Regions from separate parts of the Streptomyces sp. NPDC055962 genome, predicted to be linked through region 1. Evidence: riboswitches for the same ligand, from Rfam matches in the RefSeq annotation. Region 1 holds a riboswitch; each other region holds the start of a gene.
What was found. A riboswitch is a leader RNA that binds a small molecule or an ion and turns the genes downstream of it on or off. The one in region 1 is predicted to bind cyclic di-AMP.
Positions count from the first base shown of each region.

Region 1 (5,877 bases):
CATCACGTCCGCCGTGTCGTGGCACCTGACCACCGCGGCGGGCCTCTTGTCGATCATGGCGTTGTAGACCGTACGGGCCTTGCCGTACTCGGGGTCGTCCGGGCCGATGACGGGGCCGCGCAGCGAGGTCCGCATCGTGTCGAGGAGGGTGCCGTCCATGATCGTCTCCTAGCGCGTGTGCGCCCGGCCTCCCCTGGCTCCATCCATCGGGTGAGGCTGCTGGGCCGACGCCGGCACCTGAGCATGCCGCGCAGACGGGACCGAACACCGAAAGGCTTGCCCTTCCAGCGTCCCGCCGCTCCGAACAGCTCGCAATCGCGGGGCGGGGCGCCCCGTCCCGGCTGCTCCGGGACGGGACACGCGTGGGGTCAGCCCTGCCGCACGGCCGGGGCGCCGCTCTCCGGAGCCGGCGCGACGGGCGTCCCCTGTCTTCCCCGCAGATGCACCATGAGCCCGATGAAGCCGGCGGCGAATCCGCTGAACAGGCCCGATATCCCGTGGTTGAGCGCGTTGGCCGAGGCGCTCTCGGGCACACCGATGACCAGGTAGTTGACGGCGGCGCTGATCACCGCACCGAACACGGCGCCGATCACCCCGCTGACGAGGGACACGCGCAGGGACGACGGCGCGGCCGGCGGGAGCGGGGTGGGTCTGTGCGGTGTGGACATGATGGAGTGGCCTCCAGGCGGGCGAGATGCACGATCGGGGGGTGCGGCAACACCTTTGCCTACGCCGCTGCGCCTGGCAACATCCGTTTGTGCAGGCCGTGTTGGCGCACGGCATGAGGCGAGCGGGAGCCCGGGCCGGGGGTGGAGGGCGAAAAGTGGTCGGAGTGCCGTCCCGGATGCCGTAGAGTTGTCATCACAACGACGCGGGGTGGAGCAGCTCGGTAGCTCGCTGGGCTCATAACCCAGAGGTCGCAGGTTCAAATCCTGTCCCCGCTACTGAAAGACAGAGGCCCGGATCCTTTCAAGGATCCGGGCCTCTGTCGTCACCCGTCACCCGTCAGCCGTTCCGGGCTTGACCTTGACGCTGCGTAAAGATCTAGCGTTTCCGGCATGGAGTGGTCCATTCAGGAAATCGCCCGGCGCGCCGGCACCACGAGCCGCACGCTCCGGCACTACGGAGACATCGGTCTCCTGGTGCCGAGCCGCACGGGTGCCAACGGCTACCGCTATTACGACCAGGAGGCCCTGGTCCGGCTCCAGCGCATCCTGCTGCTGCGGGAGCTGGGGCTCTCCCTGCCCGCGATCAAGGACGTGCTGGAAGGGCAGCGGGACACCTCCGCCGCGCTCCGGACCCATCTGCGCCTGCTGGAGCAGGAGCGGGAGCGCATCGGCCGGCAGATCGCCTCGGTGCGGACCACTCTCCACCGGACCGAGCAAGGGGAGGAACTCATGGCGGAGGAAGTGCTCGACGGCTTCGATCACACGGAGTACGAGCAGGAGGTCACCGAGCGCTGGGGCCGGGAGGCGTACGAGCGCGGTGGCCGGTGGTGGCGCGGACTGACCGAGGACGAGCGCGCCCGCTTCCAGGGCGTGCACGAGGCCATCGCCCGGGACTACGGGGAGGCCAGGGCCGCCGGCCTGGCGGCGGGCAGCGAGCAGGTGCAGGACATCGCCCGGCGGCACTGCGCGTGGCTGTCGGCGACCATGGAGCCCACACGCGCCTACGTGACCGGCCTCGGGGAGATGTACGTCGCCGATCCCCGCTTCGGGAGGAACTACGATCGCCACGGGGACGGAACCGCCGTCTTCGTACGGGATGCACTGACGATCTACGCGCAGCACCGGCTCTCCGACTGACCCCCGGAGGGCGGGGCTCCGGCGCGCTCCTCCCTTTGGCCGATGACGAGCCGCCGTTCGGCGCGGCTCCGGCCGGGCGGGGCGGGGCGCGGTACCGTCCGCAGCCGTGGGTGGACCGGGCAGGAGTGCACAGGTGGGGAAGCGGGACGGACGGCGGCGGGGCTCTGAGATGAACGTCCGTTCCTGGCGGCTCGTGAGAGTGCTGCCCGCCGTGCTGATCTGTGCCGGGGCGGCCTTCGACCTCGCGACGCCGACGGAGGTCACGGCGGTCCCGCTCTTCGCCGCCGCCTCGCTCGTCGCCGCGCCCTTCTTCTCCCTCGGCAGTACCGTCCGCATCGGCATCGTCACGGTCCTGGTCGTGCTCGGCATCCGGCTGTCGGACGGCGTGCTCCTCAGGGTCGTGCCGGTCACCGACCTGCTCACGCTGCTCACCGTCGTCGGCCTGTCCCTCGTCATCAACCGCGTCGTGCACCGCGGCAACGAGCAGCTCGCCTCGGCCCGGGTCATCGCCGAGACCGCGATGCGCGCGGTGCTCCCGGTGCCGGAAGCCCGGATCGGCGGGCTGCACGTCGCGGCACGGTACGAGGCGGCTCAGGCGGACGAGTTCGTCGGGGGCGACCTCTTCGCCGTCGCGGACACTCCGTTCGGGGTGCGTCTGGTGGTCGGGGACGTGCGGGGCAAGGGGCTGGACGCCGTGGCGGCCGTGGCCGTCGTGATCGGGGCGTTCCGGGAGGCCGCCGAACAGGAGCTGTCGCTGGAGGGCGTGGTCCAGAGGCTGGAGCGGGCGCTGGCCCGTGAGGGCTCGCGGCGGGGCGGGCTCGACTCCATGGAGGGGTTCGTCACCGCGGTCCTCGCGGAGATCCCGGCAGGCTCGGACACCCTGCGGGTCGTCAACCGCGGCCATCCGGAGCCGCTGGTGCTGCACGCGGACGGGGCGCTCGACGTCCTGGCCCCGACCGCGCCCGCCCTGCCGCTCGGTATGGGGCTGGACGCGTGGCCCGACCGGTCGGACACGTGGGCGCTGCCGCCCGGCGCGACGTTCCTGGCGTTCACCGACGGCCTCTCCGAGGCGCGTGACGCACAGGGCCACTTCTACGACCCGGCGGCCAGGCTGCGCGGCCGGCTCTTCCCGGGGCCCGAGGAACTGCTGTCCGCGCTCACCGACGACGTGCGGCTGCACACGGGTGGCCGGTCGACGGACGACCTGGCCCTCCTCGCCGTCGGTCGGCCCACGCGAGGCCAGCAGGAGCGGCGTACGACGGTGAAGATCGTGGGGCGGGACAGTGAATGACCGGTCGCGACGTTCGGTAGTCGAAGGACCTCGCTCCGCATAACATATGACACTCCGTCAGAAACTGGTGGCTGGATACACGGTGTTCAAGTCGCCCGTTTCTGCCCGTTTGACCCCTGAAAGTCCAGGCTGGAGCCGTGAGCGATCTGCGAGAACAGCTTGGAATCGGACCCGGGTGTCTATTAACGTTCGATAACGCAGCGCGGTTGTAGCCGCCGTCGCAAGAGACGGCACCGTGCGCAGCGCCGAATTCCGCAAGGGAACCGGGGAACCACCTACATGGGGTGAATCGGGCACCTGTGTCTCGTGAGAGACGGAGGGGCCCGTAGGAGACCTTCCTGCTCCGAACCCGTCAGCTAACCCGGTAGGCGAGAAGGAAGGAAAGGAGTGCGCCTACGTGGCGTCCAATCAGCCTGCCCCCGAGGCCCCGTCATCCTTCAGGACCGGAGGCTTCGGTGATGAGGACAGGACGTGGGAGGAATGGAACCCCACCGAGGAGTCCATCCGCCCCGTACGCGGCCGGCATCGCGTAGCCAAGCAGCGCGGTCTCGCCCGTAGCTCCACCGTCCTCGGCGTCGGCGTCATCGCGGCCGTCGGTGCGGGCGGCATGGCCACCGCGCAGAGCAAGCCGCCGGTCTCCATCTCTCTTCCCGATTCCATCGCGGACAATCTTCCCGACGCCAAGTCCCTTCCCGGCGTGGGTGCCTTCATGTCCGGGGACTCCGACACGGACCACGAGACCGTCGCCGCGTCCTCCCCGCTCACCACGGCCGGTATCACCGCCGCCGAGGCCGAGCAGGGCACCACCGACGCCGGCGAGGCCCTGCGCGCCCGCATCCTCCAGCAGGCCGAGCAGCAGTCGGCCGGAGCCGAGGCCGAGGCCAAGGCAGCCCAGGAGCAGGCGGCGGCCGAAGCGGCCGCGGCCCAGGCCGCCAAGCAGCAGAGCGCCGCCGAGGCCGAGGCCGCGGCGAAGAAGAAGGCCGAGGAGGAAGCGGCGAAGAAGAAGGCCGAGGCCGAGCGCCTCGCCAAGCTCGCCGCCAGCTACGCCGTCCCGACCTCCTCGTACACGATCACCTCGACCTTCGGGCAGTCCGGTTCGATGTGGTCCTCCGGCCACCACACCGGTCTGGACTTCGCGGCTCCCACCGGCACGCCGGTCAAGGCCGTGCACAGCGGCACGGTGAAGTCGGCCGGCTGGTCCGGTTCGTACGGCTACCGCACGGTCCTGGAGCTCGACGACGGCACGGAGGTCTGGTACTGCCACCAGTCCTCGATGGACGTCACGGCAGGGCAGAAGGTCACCACCGGCGAGACCATCGGCCGTGTCGGCGCCACCGGCAACGTGACCGGCCCGCACCTCCACCTGGAGATCCACACCGCGGACGGCACGGGTGTCGACCCGATGAGCTGGCTGCGCGGCAAGGGCCTCACGATCTGATCCCCGGCGCCACCCGGCGCACCGGAACCCCGGCGGCCCTGACGCACGACCCCCCGACGTCAGGGCCGCCGGTCCACTCCGTGGGGGCGCAGGGGTTCACCCGGGCCCTGACGGGTTCCCCGAGAATCGGAATACGTGCCTCCAGCAGCTCGTTGTCCTCGGGTATGACTTCTCTGCGTCCGCTCGGTTCCTCGAGCCTCCAGGTGTTCCCCCTCGCCCTCGGCGGCAACGTCTTCGGCTGGACGGCCGACGAGGACACGACCTTCGCCGTCCTCGACGCGTACGTGGCGGCCGGCGGCAACTTCATCGACACGGCCGACTCCTACTCCGCCTGGGTCCCCGGCAACGAGGGCGGTGAGTCGGAGACCCTCATCGGGAAGTGGCTCAGGGCGCGTTCCCGCCGTGACGACGTCGTGATCGCCACCAAGGTCGGTGCCCACCCGTCGTACAAGGGGCTCTCGCCCACCACGATCAAGGGGGCGGCCGAGGCGTCCCTGCGGAGGCTCGGCACCGACCACATCGACCTGTACTACACGCACTTCGACGACGAGAGCGTCCCCGTCGAGGAGATCGTCACCGCCCTCGACCAGCTCGTGAAGGCCGGCACGGTGCGGGAGATCGCCGCCTCCAACATCAGCCCGGAGCGGCTGAGGGCCTCCCTGGAATTCTCCGAACGCGAGGGCCTGGCCCGCTACGTGGCGCTCCAGCCGCACTACAACCTCGTCTCGCGCGACACCTACGAGGGCGCGCTCCAGGACACGGCGGCCGGTGCCGGTCTCGCGGCGGTCCCCTACTTCGCGCTCGCCTCGGGCTTCCTCACCGGGAAGTACCGGCCGGGAGCCTCCGTCGAGAGCGCGCGGGCCGAGGGTGCGGGCAAGCACCTGGAGACCGAGCGGGGCCGCAGGGTGCTGGCGGCCCTCGACAGGATCGCCCAGGAGCACGACGCGGAGATCGCCACGGTCGCCTTGGCCTGGCTGGCCTCCCGGCCGACCGTGGCCGCCCCCATCGCCTCCGCCCGGACGGTCGAGCAGGTGCCCGCGCTGGTGGCGGTGGCCGGTCTCCGGCTGACCGAGGCCGAGCTGGCGGAACTGACCGAGGCGTCGGCCTGATCCGACGGGGCGGGTGCGCCGCCGTCCGGCGAGGTCCCCGGGCCCGCCCCCGGGGAAGGGGTGCGGCGGGTGCGCCGCCGGACGGTCAGGTCTTCCGCCCCGTCCGGAGCCGGCTCAGCGGTCCTCCAGGTACGGGTTGTGGCCCCCGTAGTGCCGGTGCGGCGCGGGGAGCTGCTGCGGCTGGCCGCTGCCGTGGGGGAACTGACGGGGGAACGCCTGCGGCGCGGGCGGCCG
Region 1 is NZ_JBHJYN010000009.1:21,160-27,036, reverse strand. Features, by position in the region: gene ACFC51_RS24165 (FAD-binding oxidoreductase) at 1-159, opposite strand, end outside; gene ACFC51_RS24160 (hypothetical protein) at 369-668, opposite strand; tRNA gene ACFC51_RS24155 (tRNA-Met) at 871-944, shown strand; gene ACFC51_RS24150 (MerR family transcriptional regulator) at 1,059-1,805, shown strand; gene ACFC51_RS24145 (PP2C family protein-serine/threonine phosphatase) at 1,939-3,096, shown strand; cyclic di-AMP (ydaO/yuaA leader) riboswitch at 3,330-3,482, shown strand; gene ACFC51_RS24140 (M23 family metallopeptidase) at 3,494-4,534, shown strand; gene ACFC51_RS24135 (aldo/keto reductase) at 4,699-5,643, shown strand; gene ACFC51_RS24130 (PrsW family intramembrane metalloprotease) at 5,758-5,877, opposite strand, start outside.

Region 2 (5,877 bases), on a different contig from region 1:
CCATGCTCGTCACGGGCATCGCCCTGGTCGGGCTGAACCAGGCCGACGACCAGAGCGTGAACAACGTCAAGATCGGCGTGAAACTGCTGGTCCTGGTCGTGATCCTCGCCCTCGTCTATGTGAAGCGGGACGACGAGAAGGCGGGCAAGGGCGCCTTCGCCGCGGTCGGCGGACTGACGGTCGCCAACATCTTCATCGCCACCCTCTGGACCTGAGCGGAACGGGGCCGGTCCGGGGGTCGCCCCCGGACCGGCCCCGCCGGTACGTCCTCGGTGTCCGCTGCGGGCGCGCGTCAGGCCGGGCGCACGCTGCCGTAGATCGGCATGTAGTAGATCGACTCCTCGCGGACGTTCGCGCCCGGCTTCGGCGCGTGGATCATCATGCCGTCGCCCTTGTAGATGCCGACGTGGCTGATGTCGTCGTAGAAGAAGACAAGGTCCCCCGGCTGCAGGTCCGCCGTGGCCACCCGGGTGCCGACCTCGACCTGGTCCCAGGTGGTGCGCGGGAGATCGACACCGGCGGCCTTCCAGGCCGCCTGGGTCAGCCCCGAGCAGTCGTACGACGACGGGCCCGTCGCCCCCCACACGTACGGCTTGCCGATCTGGGCGCGGGCGAAGGACAGGACCTGCTCCGCCTTCGAGGCGTACCCGCTGCCGGAGCCCGTGCCTCCCGTCCCGGTGCCCCCCTGCGCCGCCTCGTCCGCGTCGGCCTGCTCCGCCTTCTCCTTCGCGGCGGCGGCCTGCTGCCTGGCGAGCTCCTCGGCCTTGCGCCGGGCCTCGGCCTCCTTCTTGCGCTCCAGCTCCGCGAGCCGCGCCTTCTCCTCGGCGGTGAGCTTCGACAGCAGGGTGCGCGCCTCGGTGAGCTTCGTCTGCACCTGCTGCTTGCTGGTGCGCAGCGCGGCCTGCGACTCGGTGAGCTTCTCCAGGCTCTTCGTCGCCTCGACGCGCTTCTCCGCCGCTTCCTTCTGCTGCGTACGGAAGTCGGCCACCGACTTCTGCTGGCGGCTGGTCATCCGCGCCATCAGCTGGTCCTGGTCGAAGTACGACTGGGGGTCGTCCGCGAGGAAGAACGTGGCCGTCGGGGCGATCGAGCCGGTGCGGTACTGCGCGGCCGCGTAGTTGCCCAGCTCGCGGCGCGTCTCGTTGAGCTTGTCGGCCCGCTTCGCAGCCGCCTCCAGGAGTGCGTCGACCTCGGAGCGCTGCTCGGCCGAGGCGGTCCTCGCCTTGTTGTACTGCTGCGTCGCGGTGCCGGCCTGCCGGTAGAGGGCGTCGACCTTCTTCTGCACTTCCTCGATACCGGGCTTCGGCTCGGCGGGAGCCGCCGTCGCGCTCTGCGTGGAGAGCAGGGTGACGGAGGCGAGCGCCACGGTCGTGAGACCGACGGCGGGGGTGGTGGTGCGCATGCGTGTGCGCGGCTTGCGATGCGACGCCAAGGCCGGCATCTCCTTCCGTGGACCGCCTACCGGGTTAGCTGTCGGGTTCGGGCGGAACGGAAGGCTGCCCTACGGTCCGGTGGAGACGGGCCGATTCACCCCGGTGCTGCGTGTGGGTCCCCGGTTCCGGGCTCCCTTCGGGGGAGTACGGATTCGGCGGGGGCACCCGTGCGGCGCGGTTCGCCTCAAGGGGGTACGGGGCACCCGTCGGAGCACGCTAGCCAACCCGTGGCGTCCCTGTGAAGGTTGATGTGCGATATGCCCGATACATTTCCGTGACCTTTTCGGAGTGGCGGTCCCTGTGGCCGGAACCACTCCCTGGAGCTCACGGACCGTGGGCGCGCCCTCGCGTTGTGCGCACGGTCCGGGGTCCTTGTCGCCGATGCGGCCCGGGCTGTCGGTGCGGCCGCCTAGACTCGTGAGGCGATGAGCAGCCTCTTTGACGACAGTTTCCTGACCGGCCTCCAGCGAGCGGAGGACGGCCCCCCGCCGCCCCCCGAGGAGCACGCACCCGAAGCGGTGCCGGAGGGCCTCTTCGAGGACGTCTTCGACGCCCCTCCGCCGCCGCGCGACGCCTACTACCGCGACGGCGCCCCGCGCCCCGTGGTCGACTCCGCCGCGCTGCTCGACGGGCTGAACACCGAGCAGCGCGCCGCCGTCGTGCACGCCGGCTCCCCGCTGCTCATCGTCGCCGGGGCCGGGTCCGGCAAGACTCGGGTGCTCACCCACCGGATCGCCCACCTCCTCGCCGAGCGCGGGGTGCACCCGGGGCAGATCCTCGCCATCACCTTCACGAACAAGGCCGCCGGCGAGATGAAGGAGCGCGTCGGAGACCTCGTCGGCCCGCGCGCCAACGCCATGTGGGTCATGACCTTCCACAGCGCCTGCGTGCGGATCCTGCGCCGGGAGTCGAAGCGCCTCGGCTTCACCTCGTCGTTCTCGATCTACGACGCCGCCGACTCCAAGCGGCTGATGGCCCTGGTCTGCCGGGATCTGGACCTCGACCCGAAGCGCTACCCGCCGAAGTCGTTCACGGCGAAGGTCTCGAACCTGAAGAACGAGCTGATCGACGAGGAGACCTTCGCCGGGCAGGCCGCCGACGGCTTCGAGAAGACGCTGGCCCAGGCCTACGCGCTCTACCAGGCGCGGCTGCGGGAGGCCAACGCCCTCGACTTCGACGACATCATCATGACGACGGTCCACCTGCTCCAGGCGTTCCCCGACGTCGCCGAGCACTACCGCCGCCGCTTCCGGCACGTCATGGTCGACGAGTACCAGGACACCAACCACGCGCAGTACACCCTCGTGCGCGAGCTGGTGGGCCCGGCGGGCGAGGCCGACGCCCCGGGCGAGCTGTGCGTCGTCGGTGACGCGGACCAGTCGATCTACGCCTTCCGCGGCGCGACCATCCGCAACATCCTCCAGTTCGAGGAGGACTATCCGGATGCGACGACGATCATGCTGGAGCAGAACTACCGCTCCACGCAGACGATCCTCTCGGCGGCCAACGCCGTCATCGAGCGCAACGAGAGCCGCCGCCCCAAGAACCTCTGGACCAACGCGGGCACCGGCACCCGGATCACCGGCTACGTCGCCGACACCGAGCACGACGAGGCGCAGTTCGTCGCCGACGAGATCGACCGGCTGACGGACGCGGGCGACGCGAAGGCGGGCGACGTCGCCGTCTTCTACCGCACCAACGCCCAGTCCCGTGTCTTCGAGGAGATCTTCATCCGCGTCGGACTGCCCTACAAGGTCGTCGGCGGAGTGCGCTTCTACGAGCGCAAGGAGGTCAGGGACGTCCTGGCCTACCTCCGGGTGCTGTCCAACCCCGAGGACACCGTCCCGCTGCGGCGCATCCTCAACGTGCCCAAGCGCGGCATCGGGGACCGGGCCGAGGCGATGATCGACGCCCTGTCCATGCGCGAGAAGATCTCCTTCCCGCAGGCGCTGCGCCGTGTCGACGAGGCGTACGGCATGGCGGCCCGGTCGGCGAACGCCGTGAAGCGCTTCAACACACTGATGGAGGAGCTCCGCACGATCGTGGAGTCCGGCGCGGGCCCGGCGGTCGTGGTGGAGGCCGTCATGGAGCGGACCGGCTATCTCGCCGAGCTCCAGGCGTCCACCGACCCGCAGGACGAGACCCGTATCGAGAACCTCCAGGAGCTCGCCTCCGTCGCTCTCGAATTCGAGCAGGAGCGGGCGGAGGAGGAGGGTGCGGGCACCCTCGCCGAGTTCCTGGAGAAGGTCGCGCTCGTCGCCGACGCCGACCAGATCCCCGACGAGGACGAGGACGGCTCCGGCGTCGTCACGCTGATGACGCTGCACACCGCGAAGGGCCTGGAGTTCCCCGTCGTGTTCCTTACGGGCATGGAGGACGGCGTCTTCCCGCACATGCGCGCGCTGGGACAGGTGAAGGAGCTGGAGGAGGAGCGCCGGCTCGCCTACGTGGGCATCACGCGCGCCCGCGAGCGCCTCTACCTCACCCGGGCGTCGATGCGGAGTGCGTGGGGCCAGCCCTCGTACAACCCGCCGTCGCGCTTCCTGGAGGAGATCCCGGACCAGCACCTGGAGTGGAAGCGCAAGGGGCCGATGGCCGCCCCGGCGGGTCCGACGTCCGGCATCACCTCGTCGCTGTCCTCGTCGCGCGCGAAGTCCGGGCCGTCGGGATTCGCGACCCGGCGCACCTCCGACAAGCCCGTGGTCACCCTCGTCGTGGGGGACCGCGTCACGCACGACCAGTTCGGACTGGGCACGGTGACGGCGGTCGAGGGCTTCGGCGACCAGGCCAAGGCGACGGTCGACTTCGGGGACGAGCGTCCAAAGAAGCTGCTCCTGCGCTACGCCCCGGTCGAGAAGCTCTAGATCCGGCCACCGGGCACGGAGGAGCCCCGGCCCCCGACGTCCCTGCGCGGGACATCGGGGGCCGGGGCTCTTCGGGCCTCGGGACGCGGGATCAGTACGGGTTGATCCCGTGGCTGCGGAGCCAGGGCATCGGGTCGATCGCCGAGCCGCCGCCCGGCCGTACCTCGAAGTGGAGGTGCGGGCCGGTGGAGTTGCCGGAGTTCCCGGAGTAGGCGATGACGTCGCCGGCCTTGACCGAGCCCGAACGGATCTTGGTGGTGCTGAGGTGGCAGTACCACGTCTCGGTGCCGTCGGCCGCGGTGACGATGGCCATGTTGCCGTAGGCGCTGTTCCACTGGGTGCGCACGGTGCCGTCCGTCGCCGCCATCACGGGGGTGCCGTACGAGACGGGGAAGTCGATGCCCGTGTGCACGGACATCCAGTTCACCCCGGCCTGGCCGTAGGTGGCGCTGAGTCCGTGCTGCTTCACCGGCAGGACGAACTTGGGGCGCAGGGCCTCGCGGCGCGCCGCCTCCTCCTCGCGCTTCTTCTTCTCGGCAGCCTGACGCTCCTTCAGGTCGATGCGCTCCTGGGTGCGGCTGGCCCGGTCGGCGAAGTTCTCGGCGTCGGCGCTGAGCGCAGCGAGCTGGGTGTCCAGCTTGTTGTTGGCCACCGCCGGCTTGACCGTCTCCGCGGCGGCCATGGACGTGGTCTCGTCCTTCGTCTCCTCGGCGCCCACCCCGCTCACCGAGGCTGCGGCGATGCCCGCGACGCTCATGACGCAGGCGGAGGGGACGGCGACGGTGAGGAGGGCGGAACGCTTCGCGGGGGTGCGGCGCCGGCCCCTGCCCCCGCCGCGCGGGGCGGCGGACCGGCTCACGGGGTGCGCGGCGGCCGTCACGGACGCGGTCTCCGCGGTCACGTCGACGAGGTCCGGCAGGGGCTCGGGCCCGTCGGTCCCGTGGCTGTCGGTGTGGCTGCCGGCCCCGGGGCCGTCGCCGTACGCGTCGGTGTAGGCGTCGGCGCCGGTGTGCGCGTCCGTCCGCGTCGTTCCGGCTTCGGCGCCGGCGTCCTCGGGGTGGTCGAGGAGGCCGGTGGATTCGTGCAGGTCGTGGGAGCCGATGCCGTCGTGCGCGGCGAACTGGGCTGTCTCGTACGGCTCGTAGGCGGCCGACTCGTGTTCGTACGAGGGATACGACGTCTGTTCGGATGCGTACGCGGGGCTCTCGGGCGTGGCGCCGGTGTTCCAGGCGGTGGCGTCGTAGGCGCCGGTGTCGGCGGCCGCGTAGCTCTCGTACCCCGCGGTGTCGAAGACGGGGGCGGTATAGGTGCCGGTCGTGTAGGCCGTGGTGTCGAACGTGGTGGTGGGGAAGGCGCCGGTGTCGCCCGCCGCCCACTGCGTGTCCTGCCCGGTCTGGTTCCAGCCTGTGGTGTCCCACTGGCCCGTCGCGTCAGGGATTCCGGCCTGGGGCGGGATTCCGGCCTCGGGCATCCAGGTGGCGGTGGTGTCGTAGCCCTGGGGCGCCTGCGGTTGCCCCTGGACGCCGTAGGCGTCGTACGGGGCCGCCTGTTGATGCGCTCCGGTGTCCCACTGGTTCGTG
Region 2 is NZ_JBHJYN010000001.1:1,037,028-1,042,904, reverse strand. Features, by position in the region: gene ACFC51_RS04650 (hypothetical protein) at 1-215, shown strand, start outside; gene ACFC51_RS04645 (NlpC/P60 family protein) at 293-1,441, opposite strand; cyclic di-AMP (ydaO/yuaA leader) riboswitch at 1,440-1,601, opposite strand; gene pcrA (DNA helicase PcrA) at 1,859-4,297, shown strand; gene ACFC51_RS04635 (M23 family metallopeptidase) at 4,389-5,877, opposite strand, start outside.
Region 2: it holds a riboswitch for cyclic di-AMP, as region 1 does, so the genes downstream of both, ACFC51_RS04645 (NlpC/P60 family protein) here and ACFC51_RS24140 (M23 family metallopeptidase) in region 1, are expected to answer to the same signal.

Region 3 (5,877 bases), on a different contig from region 1:
GGCCCCGGGCCGGCGGTCCGGGCGTCCGGGCGGGCGGCCGTGCTCGCCGCAGCCGCCAGTGCCTGCGCCAGGCCGCCCATCTCCACGTGCACCACGGCCACGGGCTTGGCCGGGCCGGTGGCCGCCGCCTCGCGCAGCGCGTCCGCGAGGACCTCACCGTCGCCGGTCTCCGCCTCGCCGTTCTCCCCCACCCAGGGGATCGCGGTCACGATGACGGCGTCGCACTTCCGGTCGGCGAGGGCCTCCGCCAGCGCGTCCCGGAAGTCCCCGGGGCCCGCCGCCGTGGTGAGGTCGCGGGGCGGGCGCGGACGCAGCCCTTCCGCCAGGCAGGCGTCGTAGGTGAGGAGGCCGAGGGACTCGGAGTTGCCGAGGATCGCCACCCGGGGGCCGTCCGGCAGGGGCTGGCCGGCGAGGAGCAGGCCCGCGTCGACCATCTCGGTGACGGTGTCGACGCGGATCACGCCCGCCTGCCGCATCAGCGCGGACACCGTCGCGTCGGGGATGCGGCTGACCGGTACGGCGTGGCCGGGCGGGTTGGCTCCGCTGTGCCGGGCGCCCTTCACCACGACGACGGGCTTGACGGCCGCCGTCCGGCGGGCGAGGCGGGTGAACTTGCGCGGGTTGCCGAGCGATTCGAGGTACAGCAGGGCGACATCGGTGCCTTGGTCCTCGAACCAGTACTGCAGGAAGTCGTTGCCGGAGACGTCGGCCCGGTTGCCCGCGGAGATGAACGCCGACAGGCCGGCGCCCCTGCGGTGGAGGCCGGAGAGGAGCGCGATCCCGATGGCTCCGGACTGGGTGAAGAGCCCGATGCGCCCGGCCTTGGGCAACTCGGGGGCGAGGGAGGCGTTGAGCCGGACCGTGTCGGAGGTGTTGATGATGCCGAAGGCGTTGGGGCCGATGATCCGCATGCCGTACGAGCGTGCCTGCCGGACCAGCTCCCGCTGCCGCTCGCGGCCGTCGGCACCGCGCTCGGCGTATCCGGCGGAGAGGACGACGAGGCCCTGGACGCCGTGTTCGCCGCACTCGGCGACGGCCTCGGGCACCCGGTCGGCGGGGACGGCGACGACGGCGAGATCGACCGGTTCACCGATCTCTCCCACCGAGCGGTGCGCGGGGACCCCCTCGACCGTGTCCAGGTCCTCGGGGAAGGACGTGTTCACCGCGTAGGTGCGTCCGGTGAAGCCCGAGCCGAGCAGATTGCGCAGCACGGTCCTGCCCACGCCGCCCGGCGCCCGGCCCACTCCGACGACCGCGACGGACCCGGGGGCCAGCAGGCGCTGCACGGAGCGCGCCTCGGCACGCTGTTCGCGGGCGCGCTGGACCGCGAGGGACTCGGCCGTGGGCTCGAGGTCGAGGGTGAGATGGACGGAGCCGTCCTCGACGCTGCGCTGCTGGGTGAACCCGGCGTCCCGGAAGACCTTGATCATCTTGTTGTTGGCGGGCAGCACCTCGGCGGCGAAGCGCCGGATGCCCCGCTCCCTGGCCACCGCCGCGATGTGTTCGAGCAGGGCGGACGCCACTCCGCGGCCCTGGTGGGCGTCCTGGACGAGGAAGGCGACCTCCGCCTCGTCCGCGGGGGCGGAGGCCGGCCGGCCCCGCTCGTCGATCCGGTCGTAGCGCACGGTGGCGATGAACTCGCCGCCGATCGTGACGGCGAGTCCCACCCGGTCGACGTAGTCGTGATGGGTGAAGCGGTGCACGTCCCGGGCGGAGAGACGCGGATACGGGGCGAAGAAGCGGTAGTACTTCGACTCGTCGGACACCTGCTCGTAGAAGCTGACCAGCCGCTCGGCGTCGTCCGTGGTGATGGGCCTGATGCGCGCGGTGCCGCCGTCGCGGAGCACCACGTCCGCCTCCCAGTGGTCGGGGTACGCGTGGTGCGGACTCTGTTCCGGAGTGGGCTCCATGGGCAAAGCCTACGGTGCCGCGCACCGGTCGCGAGGGGTTCGCAGCAGGGGCACGCTGGGGGAGCCGAAGGGCGGTGGACGCCCGGTGGCGACGCCGGGCACAGCAGTGCGCACCACATGAGAGACTGGTCTAGACAACCCATTGATACGTGAAGGGCAGAACCATGGCTGAGCGCCGCGTCAACGTCGGTTGGGCCGAGGGCCTGCACGCCCGCCCCGCTTCCATCTTCGTCCGTGCCGCCACGGCCTCCGGCGTCCCCGTGACGATCGCCAAGGCGGACGGCAACCCCGTGAACGCCGCCTCCATGCTCGCGGTGCTCGGCCTGGGCGCCCAGGGCGGCGAGGAGATCGTGCTCGCGTCCGAGGCGGACGACGCCGAGGCCGCCCTGGACCGTCTGGCGAAGCTGGTCGCCGAGGGGCTCGAGGAGCTTCCGGAGACCGTCTGATCCAGGCCGATCCGAATCCGGATTCTTTCTGCGGGAAAGCCGCGGCACCCCGACCGGGAGCCGCGGCTTTTCTGTTTCCGGCCCAGGGGCGTACACGACTCCGGAAACAATGATTCAGGGCAGCAAAAAGAAAGCCCTCCGATAATTGCTCTCTTTGTATACGGTGCCATTGTTAATGACGGGCTCCCGCGATGTTTACGGGGTGTTGCGAAGTCCTCACCCGGGCCGGGGGCGATGACGTGTGCCCCGTACGGTCCGTGCGCCGCAGCCGGTGTGCCGCCGTGGCCCGCTCGGCGTGCTGGGTGGCGAGCGCCCTGGCCCGCTCGGCGTCGCGGCGCGCCACGGCGTCGACGAGGGCGCCGTGCTCGGCCCAGGATTCCGCGGGGCGGACCGGCTGCTCGACGGCGTACATCCAGGCGATCTTGTGTCGGAGCTGGGTGAGCAGTGCGATGAGCGCCGGGCTGCCCGAGGCCTGTGCCAGCGTCTCGTGGAACCAGCCGCCCAGCGAGCGCAGATCCTCGCCCTCACCCCGGCGGACCCGCTCCTGCCCCAGCCTGACCAGGCCCCGCAGCACCTTGAGGTGCGCCTCGGTGCGCCGCTGTGCCGCGCGGGCTGCCCCCAGGGGCTCCAGGAGCATCCGGATGTCCAGGAGGTCCGCGGCCTCCTGCTCCGTGGGCTCGGCGACACAGGCGCCGGCATGCCTGCGGGTGACGACGAACCCTTCGGACTCCAGCGTGCGCAGCGCCTCGCGCACGGGGACGCGGGAGACGCCGTAGCGACGCGCGAGCACCTCTTCGGTGAGGCGGCTGCCGCGCTCGAAGACACCGGAGACGATGTCGTCACGGATTGCCGTGCATACCGAATGCGCGGGAATGCGCATGTCCGAACCTCCGCCTTAATCCCCGCGAAACGCGGCCGATCGACGCCTGTTCTGCGACTCTATTGCAACCGGCCGGAATTTCCGATGGCGGGGCGGAATCCATGGATATCTTTTGGCCAGGGAGCAGTTCCACGGGGCTTCGGCGCACGCCTCCCCGGACGCACGGCGAAGGCCCCGGCGGGTGCCGGGGCCTTCGTCGGAGCGGTGTCGTACGGCGTGGGGTCAGACCTGGACGCCGTGGGCACGGAGGTAGGCGACGGGGTCCATGTCCGAGCCGTACTCGGGAGTGGTCCGGGCCTCGAAGTGCAGGTGCGGCCCGGTGGAGTTGCCGGTCGAGCCGGAGATGCCGATCTGCTCGCCCGAGCCGACGCTCTGGCCGACGGAGACGCCGATCGAGGAGAGGTGGCCGTACTGCGTGTACGTGCCGTCCTTCATCCTGAGGACGATGTTGTTCCCGTAGGCGCCGCCCCAGCCCGCCTCGACGACCGTACCGGCGCCGACCGCGACGACGGAGGTGCCGGACGCCGCCTGGAAGTCCACGCCGGAGTGGGTGCCGGAGGACCAGAGCGCGCCACCGGACTTGTAGCCGGTGGTCACGTGGGAGCCGGCGACCGGGAGGTGGAACGCGTTCAGCCGGGCGCGCTCGGCAGCGCGGGCCGCGCGCGCCTTCTCCTCACGGACCTCCTTGGCCCGGGCCTCGGCCTTGCGCTTCGCCTCGGCCTTCGCCTTCGCGGCGGCCTCGGCCTTGGCCACGACCTCGGCCTGGTGCGCCTGGGCCTGGGCCTGGGCGTCGATCTGGGCGGCGAGCGTGGTGTCGAGGGCGACGGTCTGCGTCAGGCCGGTGGAGGACGCGGCGGGGGTCCCGGAGTCCGCGGCGAGGGCGGGGGACGCGGTGGCGCCGATGACACCGGCGGTGGCCAGGGCCGCGATGCCGGCGACCTCGGCGCTCTTGCGCGTCAGACGGCTCGGGGCACGGTGCTTCCCGGTGGCACGGATGAACGCCATGGAGGGGCTGGTCCTTTCCTTCCTTCTCGCCTACCGGGTTAGCTGACGGGTTCGGAGCAGGAAGGTCTCCTACGGCCCCCTGAGCCTCGCGCGAGGTGCAGGGATCCGATTCACCCCAGGGACTTCGTGGGTCCCCGGCTCCCCAGGCTCGCGCCTGACGGGGACTCGGCGATGGCTGCCCGGCGCCACGGATGCGGCATTCGTCTGACGGACAGCCGGGCCGACGCTAGAGCGGGCCGCTTTCCGCCGCCAAACGGAACGGGCCTTTTGTCGCACATCCCACAGGATGAACATGTATTTTACGCTTAAAAGAGACAAAAGGAAGAACCCCGGCGGGAGTGCTCCGCCGGGGTCCCTGATGTCCCGTCATGTCAGCCGGTGACGACCGACACCTCGCCGATGCCGAGCGCCCGTACGGGCTCCGCGATCTGTGCGGCGTCCCCGACCAGGACGGTCACCAGACGGTCCACCGGGAACGCGTTGACCACGGCTGCCGTCGCCTCCACCGTGCCGGTCGCCGCCAGACGCGCGTACAGCTCGGCCTGGTAGTCGTCCGGCAGGTGCTGCTCCACCTGGTCGGCCAGGGTGCCCGCGACCGAGGCCGCCGTCTCGTACTTCAGCGGGGCGACGCCCACGAGGTTCTGCACCGCCGTCTCGCGCTCGGCGTCGGTGAGCCCTTCGGCCGCAAGCGTGCGCAGGACCTTCCAGAGGTCGTCGAGCGCCGGCCCGGTGGACTCCGTGTCGACGGAACCGCTGATCGCGAGCATGGCGGCCCCGGTCGCCCCGGAGGACGAGCCGGGCGCCGTCGAGCGCAGCACCTGCCCGAAGGCGCGGACCCCGTAGGTGTAGCCCTTCTCCTCGCGCAGCACGCGGTCCAGCCGTGAGGTGAGTGTGCCTCCCAGGCAGTACGTGCCGAGGACCTGGGCAGGCCACACGCTGTCGTGCCGGTCCGCGCCGATCCGGCCGATCAGCAGCTGTGTCTGGACGGCTCCGGGACGGTCCACGATGACCACACGGCCGGTGTCGTCCGCGGTGATCGGGGGCACCGGGCGGGCCTGTCCCGCATTGCCCGACCAGTCTCCGACGGTCTCGGCGAGCAGCGCGTCCAGGTCCACCTCGGTGAGGTCGCCGACGACGACCGCCGTCGCCGTGGACGGGCGGATGTGGGCGTCGTAGAAGGCGCGCACGGCGGCTGCGTCGATCCGCCGGACGGTCTCCTCCGTGCCCTGGCGCGGACGCGACATCCGGGCCGTGGCGGGGAAGAGCTCCTTGGACAGCTGCTTGGCGGCCCGGCGGGCGGGGTTGGCCTGCTCGTGCGGGATCTCGTCGAGGCGGTTGCCGACCAGGCGCTCGATCTCGCTCTCGGCGAAGGCCGGGGCCCGCAGGGCCTCGGCGACCAGGCCGAGCGCCTTGGACAGGCGGGAGACCGGGACCTCGAGGGAGACCCGGACCCCCGGGTGGTCCGCGTGCGCGTCCAGCGTGGCGCCGCAGCGCTCCAGCTCCGCGGCGAACTCCTCGGCGGAGCGCTTGTCCGTGCCCTCGGACAGGGCGCGCGACATGATCGTCGCCACGCCGTCCAGCCCCTCGGGCTCGGCGTCGAGCGGCGCGTCGAGGAAGATCTCCACGGCGACGACCT
Region 3 is NZ_JBHJYN010000013.1:117,218-123,094, reverse strand. Features, by position in the region: gene ACFC51_RS29430 (GNAT family N-acetyltransferase) at 1-1,910, opposite strand, end outside; gene ACFC51_RS29425 (HPr family phosphocarrier protein) at 2,075-2,356, shown strand; gene ACFC51_RS29420 (GntR family transcriptional regulator) at 2,529-3,236, opposite strand; gene ACFC51_RS29415 (M23 family metallopeptidase) at 3,459-4,241, opposite strand; cyclic di-AMP (ydaO/yuaA leader) riboswitch at 4,255-4,422, opposite strand; gene ACFC51_RS29410 (M16 family metallopeptidase) at 4,613-5,877, opposite strand, start outside.
Region 3: it holds a riboswitch for cyclic di-AMP, as region 1 does, so the genes downstream of both, ACFC51_RS29415 (M23 family metallopeptidase) here and ACFC51_RS24140 (M23 family metallopeptidase) in region 1, are expected to answer to the same signal.

Region 4 (5,877 bases), on a different contig from region 1:
GCGAGGTGGAGACGTTCTGCCTCGGCCAGGCGGGCGCCGGCGCGGCGGTCCTGCTCGCAGCCGGCGCGCCCGGACACCGACATGCCCTGCCGGGTGCGCGGGTAGTCATCCAGCAACCCGCTCTGGACGAGCCGGTGCAGGGCCAGCCCTCCGATCTCGACATCCAGGCCCGCGAGCTGCTGCGCGAACGCGAGCTGCTCACGGCCATGCTGGCCCGTCACACGGGGCGTTCCACGCGGGAGATCAGCGACGACATCGAACGGGACACCATCCTCGACGCCCCTGCCGCCCTGGCGTTCGGGCTGGTGGACCACGTCGTGGAGAACCGCACGCCGTCCCAGCCGCCGCGCCCCGCGAGGTGAACAGCCGATGCTCCCACCCCAGTTCCCACCGCTCCCCGCACTGACCCGCGCGGAGGCCGAGTTCGTCGACTGCTATCTGGAAGTGCTCGACCAGCTCGGCCGCATCAATCCCGCCCGGGGCAGCGACACATACGGAGCGCTCCGGGCTGCCCAGGCTCTCGCGTCCAGGGCGACCGCCCTCCGCGACGCCCTCGCGCTGATGCACGACCGGGGTGAGTCGCAGATCCACGCGGACACCCTGGCCAGGGTGCTGCGACTGCTGGACGGCGAACGACGCGCGGGGCGGGTCGCCGTGCCTCCCGCCCCTACGGGCTGAGCGGTCCGGCCGCCCTGCGGACGGGGCGGTCGGCACGCCCGACGGACAGGGCGGCAGGGGCGTCCGCGGACGGGGCGGCAGGGGTGTCCGCGAGCAGGACGGCACGGCCGTCCGGTACGGCGACGGATCGCCCCCGGTGGCGCCGCTTTTCGACACGCCCGACGAGCCGATGAGTTTTCCTCGCTCGTTCGGCGTAGGAGCTCCCCCGCCCGGGGGACAGCCCGACTTGCGCACCGCATGCGGACGCTGAACGGAATGCAACGTTCCGCTGCTGGTACACGGCTGGTCGGCCCCGGCCGCCGGGGCCAGCCGGCCGTCGCGTCCACCCGATCGGATCAGTCGTGACGACTCTCACATATCGACACTTCAGCCAGGAAATCCGGCAGGGCGTGCGTAAAGATCCCTGGGACGACAAGCCCCCGCCACCGCGGCGGGGCGGTCCGGGCGGACGCCGAGTCCTGCCGCTGTCCGGATGCCTGGTCGACAGAAGTGGATCGGCAGGAGTGGAGGACCCGAGCACAACGGGCCGGCCGGAGTTCCGGACGGTCCTCGGGGTGAAGCCGCTTCGCGCGGCCGGGCAACTTCGCCAGCCCGAACCCGACAGGTCATCCTTCACAGGCGGCTGACGAAGGGTTGCGCATGACTGCGCAGGTTCATGTCCCGTCTCTGTTCGCCCGGGTCGGTACGGCCTCGGCTCTGACATTCGCCGTAGGGACCACCATGCTGGCCCCCGGCTTCGTGAACGACGCCGAGGCCGCCGCCCACTCGGCGACGGCACTCAGGATCGCCGCGTCGAAGAAGGGGGCGCCCTACAGATGGGGCGCCACAGGCCCTCACCGGTTCGACTGCTCCGGGCTCACGCTCTACTCGTTCAAGAAGGCGGGGAAGAAACTACCCCGCACGGCTCAGCAGCAGTACAACAAGACCCGCCATATCTCCAGGTCGCAGCGGAAACGCGGCGACCTGGTCTTTTTCCATGCGGGGCGCAGTGTGTACCACGTCGGCATCTACGCCGGCAGCGGGAAGATCTGGCATTCGCCGAAGACCGGGGCGGTGGTCCGGCTGGAGAAGATCTGGTCCGGCAACGTCTGGTACGGGAGGGTCCGCTGACCCTCCCTCATCTCTGGTTCAGCGCAGCAGGGGCCCGGTCACCAGCACGAGCCCCAGCGCGGTGAGCGCCGTGCCACTGCCGCCCTCGATCGCGCGGGCGGTACGCGGCCGGCGCAGCCACCGGCCCAGGCGGTCCACCAGGAGCGCCACGGCCGGGAACCAGACGAGCGCGAGCAGGACGACGACCGAGGCGAGCAGCAGGGTCCTCGGCAGGGGCGGCTGTCCGTCGGGGACGAACTGGGGCAGCAGGCTCAGGAAGAGCACGGGTGCCTTCGGGTTCAGGGCGTTGGTCAGGAAGCCCTGGCGCAGCGAACGCCGGAGCCCCGAGGGCGCCCGGCCGCCCGTCTCCGCACCCCTGTCCGCTCCGCCGGCGGACCGCCGGAGCGCGTACAGGCCGCTGAGACCGAGGTAGAGCACGTACGCGCCGCCGAGCAGCTGGACGGTGCGGAAGAGGACCGGCATCGTCACGAGCACGGCGGCGAGTCCGGCGACGGCCAGGGCCGTGTGCACCACGAGCCCTCCGGCGACTCCCACCGCGGTGGCCAGCCCGGACCGCCGGGATGCGAGCGCGTTGCGTACGACCACCGTGAAGTCGGCGCCGGGCAGCGCCACCATTCCTGCGGCCACGGCCAAGAAGGCGAGCAGTTGTGCGTCCATGGGGACACCCTGACGGCTTGAGCCCTTTAGCGTGTACTTGCAATCTTCATGGTCTGCCAAAAGGAATGCTTCATGTACGACCCGACACGGCTGGCCGCGCTGGTGGCGGTGGCCGAGGCAGGCTCGATCACACGGGCCGCCGCGCGGCTCGGCTACACCGCACCCGCGCTCTCCCAGCAGCTGGCCAAGCTCGAACGGGAAGCGGGGGCCGCCCTCCTCGTCCGGCACCACCGGGGGGCGCGGCTGACGGCTGCCGGTGAGCTGCTGGCGGGGCGGGCCAGGCGTGTGCTGGACGAGATGGACCAGGCGCGGCACGAACTGGCCCGGCTCGCTGGGCTGTCCGGCGGCCGGCTGCGGGTCGGCACCTTCGTGACGGCCGGGATCCATCTGCTGCCCCCGGTGCTCACCGCGTTCCGCCGCGCCCACCCCGACGTGGAGCTGAGCGTCACGGACTACGAGCCGCCCGCCGGTGTGGCCGCGGTGGCGGCGGGCGACGTGGATCTGGCCCTCACCCATGCGTACGAGCCCGCGGCGGCCGGGCCGATGCCGGCGGGGGTGTCCGTCGAGCCGCTGCTCGTCGAGGAACTGGTGCTGGTCACCGCGCCCGGGCAGATGCTGTCCGAGGGCAGCGGACCGCTGCCCGTCGCGGGACTGGCGGGCCGCCCTTTGATCAGCAGTGCGCCGGAGCACCCACCGCGGCGCGGGGTGGAGCGTGCGCTGGCCGAGGCGGGGGCCACCCCTGCCGTGGTGTGCGAGTCTCCCGGCTATGCCCTGGTCTGCGCTCTGGTCAGCGCGGGCCTGGGCGTGGCGGTGGTGCCGGAGATGGTGGCCGCGATGTCACCGGCGCCGCTCGCGGTGCGGCGCCTGGAACCGGCCGCCTTCCGGCGGACGATCTCCGTGGTGCACCGGGGGAACGGGAACACCCCCGCGGCGGGGACGCTGATGGCACTGCTGCGGAGCGGCTTCGGACGGGCCTCCGCCCCGTGAGACGGCCGCCCGGCCCGTCACTCCCGAAGGGCGGCTCGCCCCCGCATTCTTCAGGCCTGCGCCGGGACCGGCCAGGGAAGCACGATCGACACGGTCTTGCCCCCGTCCGCGGTGGGGCTGACGCCGAGCCGACCGCCGTACTCCTTCGCCAGGGCCCGGATGATGACCATGCCCCGGCCGTTGTCCTGGCGTACGGCGGCGGGAAGCCGCTGGGGCCAGCGCGGATGGCTGTCCGTCACCCCGAGGAAGAACTCCACGTCCCGGTCGAGCCGGAGGTCCACGGTGAAGGTGGGCGACTGGCCGAAGGTGTGCTGGACGGCGTTGGTGGCGAGCTCCGAGACGATCAGCCGGATGGTCTCGGCCGTGTCGCTGTCCTCGGCCAGGCCCCATTCGGTGAGTACGCGCGCCACATGTCTGCGGGCCGCGGAGACCGAGGCCGGATCGCTCGGCAGAGTGACGGTTGCTTCCTGATGGTCTGCCATGGCGACGCCGTCCCTTTCACGCCCTGACCGGCCCACGGCCGGCCTGGATGGTGCTTCGCGCCAGACTGCCACCGATACGGTCCTCCATGACGGCGATCCACCAAGATATGCATATATCTATCGCTCATTACGGTGAACTCGGCCCCCTGATCCGTGTACGGGCGCGACACTGGCCCCTTTCCGAGTCGGCCCCGCCGGCACGGCTCACCGCACAACGGGAGGAGGCCGCGATGCGGAACGGCCCCGCGGTACGCCGTCGCAAGCTCGGTGAGGAGCTGCGCTGTCTGCGCCACACGTCGGGACTCACGAGCCGGGACGCCGCCGCCGTGCTGGGCTGGCACCAGTCCAAGGTGAGCCGGATCGAGACGGGGGTGAGCGGGGTGTCGCCCGGTGACGTGACGCGGCTCCTGGAGGTCTACGGCGTGGACGACGCACAGCTGCGGTCCCTGCTCACTGCGCTCGCCGGCTCGGTGGGCGGCGGGGGAAGCGGCTGGTGGCACGCCTACCGCGGGCTCATCCCTCCGCAGTACCGCGACTTCATCAGCCTGGAGTCACAGGCGGAGGCCGCCAGGACGCTCGAGACGTCGGTGGTGCCGGGGCTGCTGCAGACGGCCGACTACGCGCGGGCCGTGACCCGGTCGTCGCTGGGCGGGCTGCCGTCCGCTCAGCTCGATTCCCTGGTGGAGGTCAGACTCGCCCGGCAGAGCGTGCTCCGGTCATCCCGTCCGCTGCGTCTGAGCGTCGTGCTCGACGAGGCCGTACTGCGGCGTGAGGTCGGCGGCCCCCGGGTCATGGAGCAGCAATTGCGCCATCTGACGGAGGTCGCTCAACTTCCGCACGTGACGCTGCAGTTGCTTCCGTTCGAGGCAGGGAGCTATATCGGCCTCACCGGACCTTTTGTAATCCTCTCTTTTTTGAGCACTTCTGATCTGGATGTGGTCGTTCTTGACCACTTGACGAGTAGCCTCTATCTGGAGCGGAGAGAAGACCTCGAGGCGTACAGCTCGGCCTTCCGCACGATGCAGGCACACGCGCTGTCGCCGGAGCGTTCGCTGGACCTCATCGCCGCAGTAGGACGCGGCGGTGGGGCGGAACCTTCAGACTGCCCGAGGGGGGCACGATGTCCGACCGTCCCGCACAGCACGCCCCGCACCCACCCAGGTGGCGGCGAAGCAGCCGCAGCACCGGCATGAACAACTGCGTGGAAGCCGCAGAGCTCGGCGGTGATCAGCTCGCCGTACGGGACTCGAAGGACACGGGCCTGCCGCCGCTGCGTTTCTCGGCGGCCGCCTGGACGTCCTTCCTCACGGGGCTGCACGGCCTCCCGGTCAGCTGACCGGGAGGGGGGCCGTCGCCACGAGCGTGCCCACGGCGGATTCGATCTGATCCTGTGTCAGGTCTGCCCGGGCCGTCAGCCTCAGCCTGGAGATCCCGTCCGGCACCGATGGCGGGCGGAAGCACCCCACCGCGAGACCGGCCGTCCGGCAGTCCGCCGCCCAGCGCACCGCGGACTCCGCCGAGGGCGCGCGCACCGACACGACGGCGGCGTCGGGGCGTACCGCGGTCAGACCTGCTGCGGTCAGCCGGCCGTGCAGTTCGACGGCGACCGCCCCCGCCCTGGCCGCGCGTTCCGGCTCGCGGCGCAGCAGGCGCAGAGCGCCCAGCGCCGCGCCGGCCGCGGCCGGCGCGAGGCCGGTGTCGAAGATGAACGTGCGCGCCGTGTTGACCAGGTGCCGGATGACCCGGGCCGGGCCGAGCACCGCTCCGCCCTGGCTCCCGAGCGACTTGGAGAGGGTGAGCGTGGCCACGATCCCCTCCTCGCCCGCGAGTCCGGCGCCCGCGAGCGCGCCTCGCCCGCCCTCGCCCAGGACGCCCAGCCCGTGCGCGTCGTCCACGAGGAGGGCGGCGCCCGCGCCACGGCAGACCTCGGCGAGTCCGGCCAGCGGGGCGGCGTCGCCGTCCA
Region 4 is NZ_JBHJYN010000019.1:104,159-110,035, reverse strand. Features, by position in the region: gene ACFC51_RS34080 (ATP-dependent Clp protease proteolytic subunit) at 1-362, shown strand, start outside; gene ACFC51_RS34075 (hypothetical protein) at 370-678, shown strand; cyclic di-AMP (ydaO/yuaA leader) riboswitch at 1,142-1,314, shown strand; gene ACFC51_RS34070 (C40 family peptidase) at 1,318-1,788, shown strand; gene ACFC51_RS34065 (LysE family translocator) at 1,807-2,445, opposite strand; gene ACFC51_RS34060 (LysR family transcriptional regulator) at 2,518-3,432, shown strand; gene ACFC51_RS34055 (ATP-binding protein) at 3,483-3,914, opposite strand; gene ACFC51_RS34050 (helix-turn-helix domain-containing protein) at 4,145-5,107, shown strand; gene ACFC51_RS34045 (DUF397 domain-containing protein) at 5,035-5,250, shown strand; gene ACFC51_RS34040 (8-amino-7-oxononanoate synthase) at 5,243-5,877, opposite strand, start outside.
Region 4: it holds a riboswitch for cyclic di-AMP, as region 1 does, so the genes downstream of both, ACFC51_RS34070 (C40 family peptidase) here and ACFC51_RS24140 (M23 family metallopeptidase) in region 1, are expected to answer to the same signal.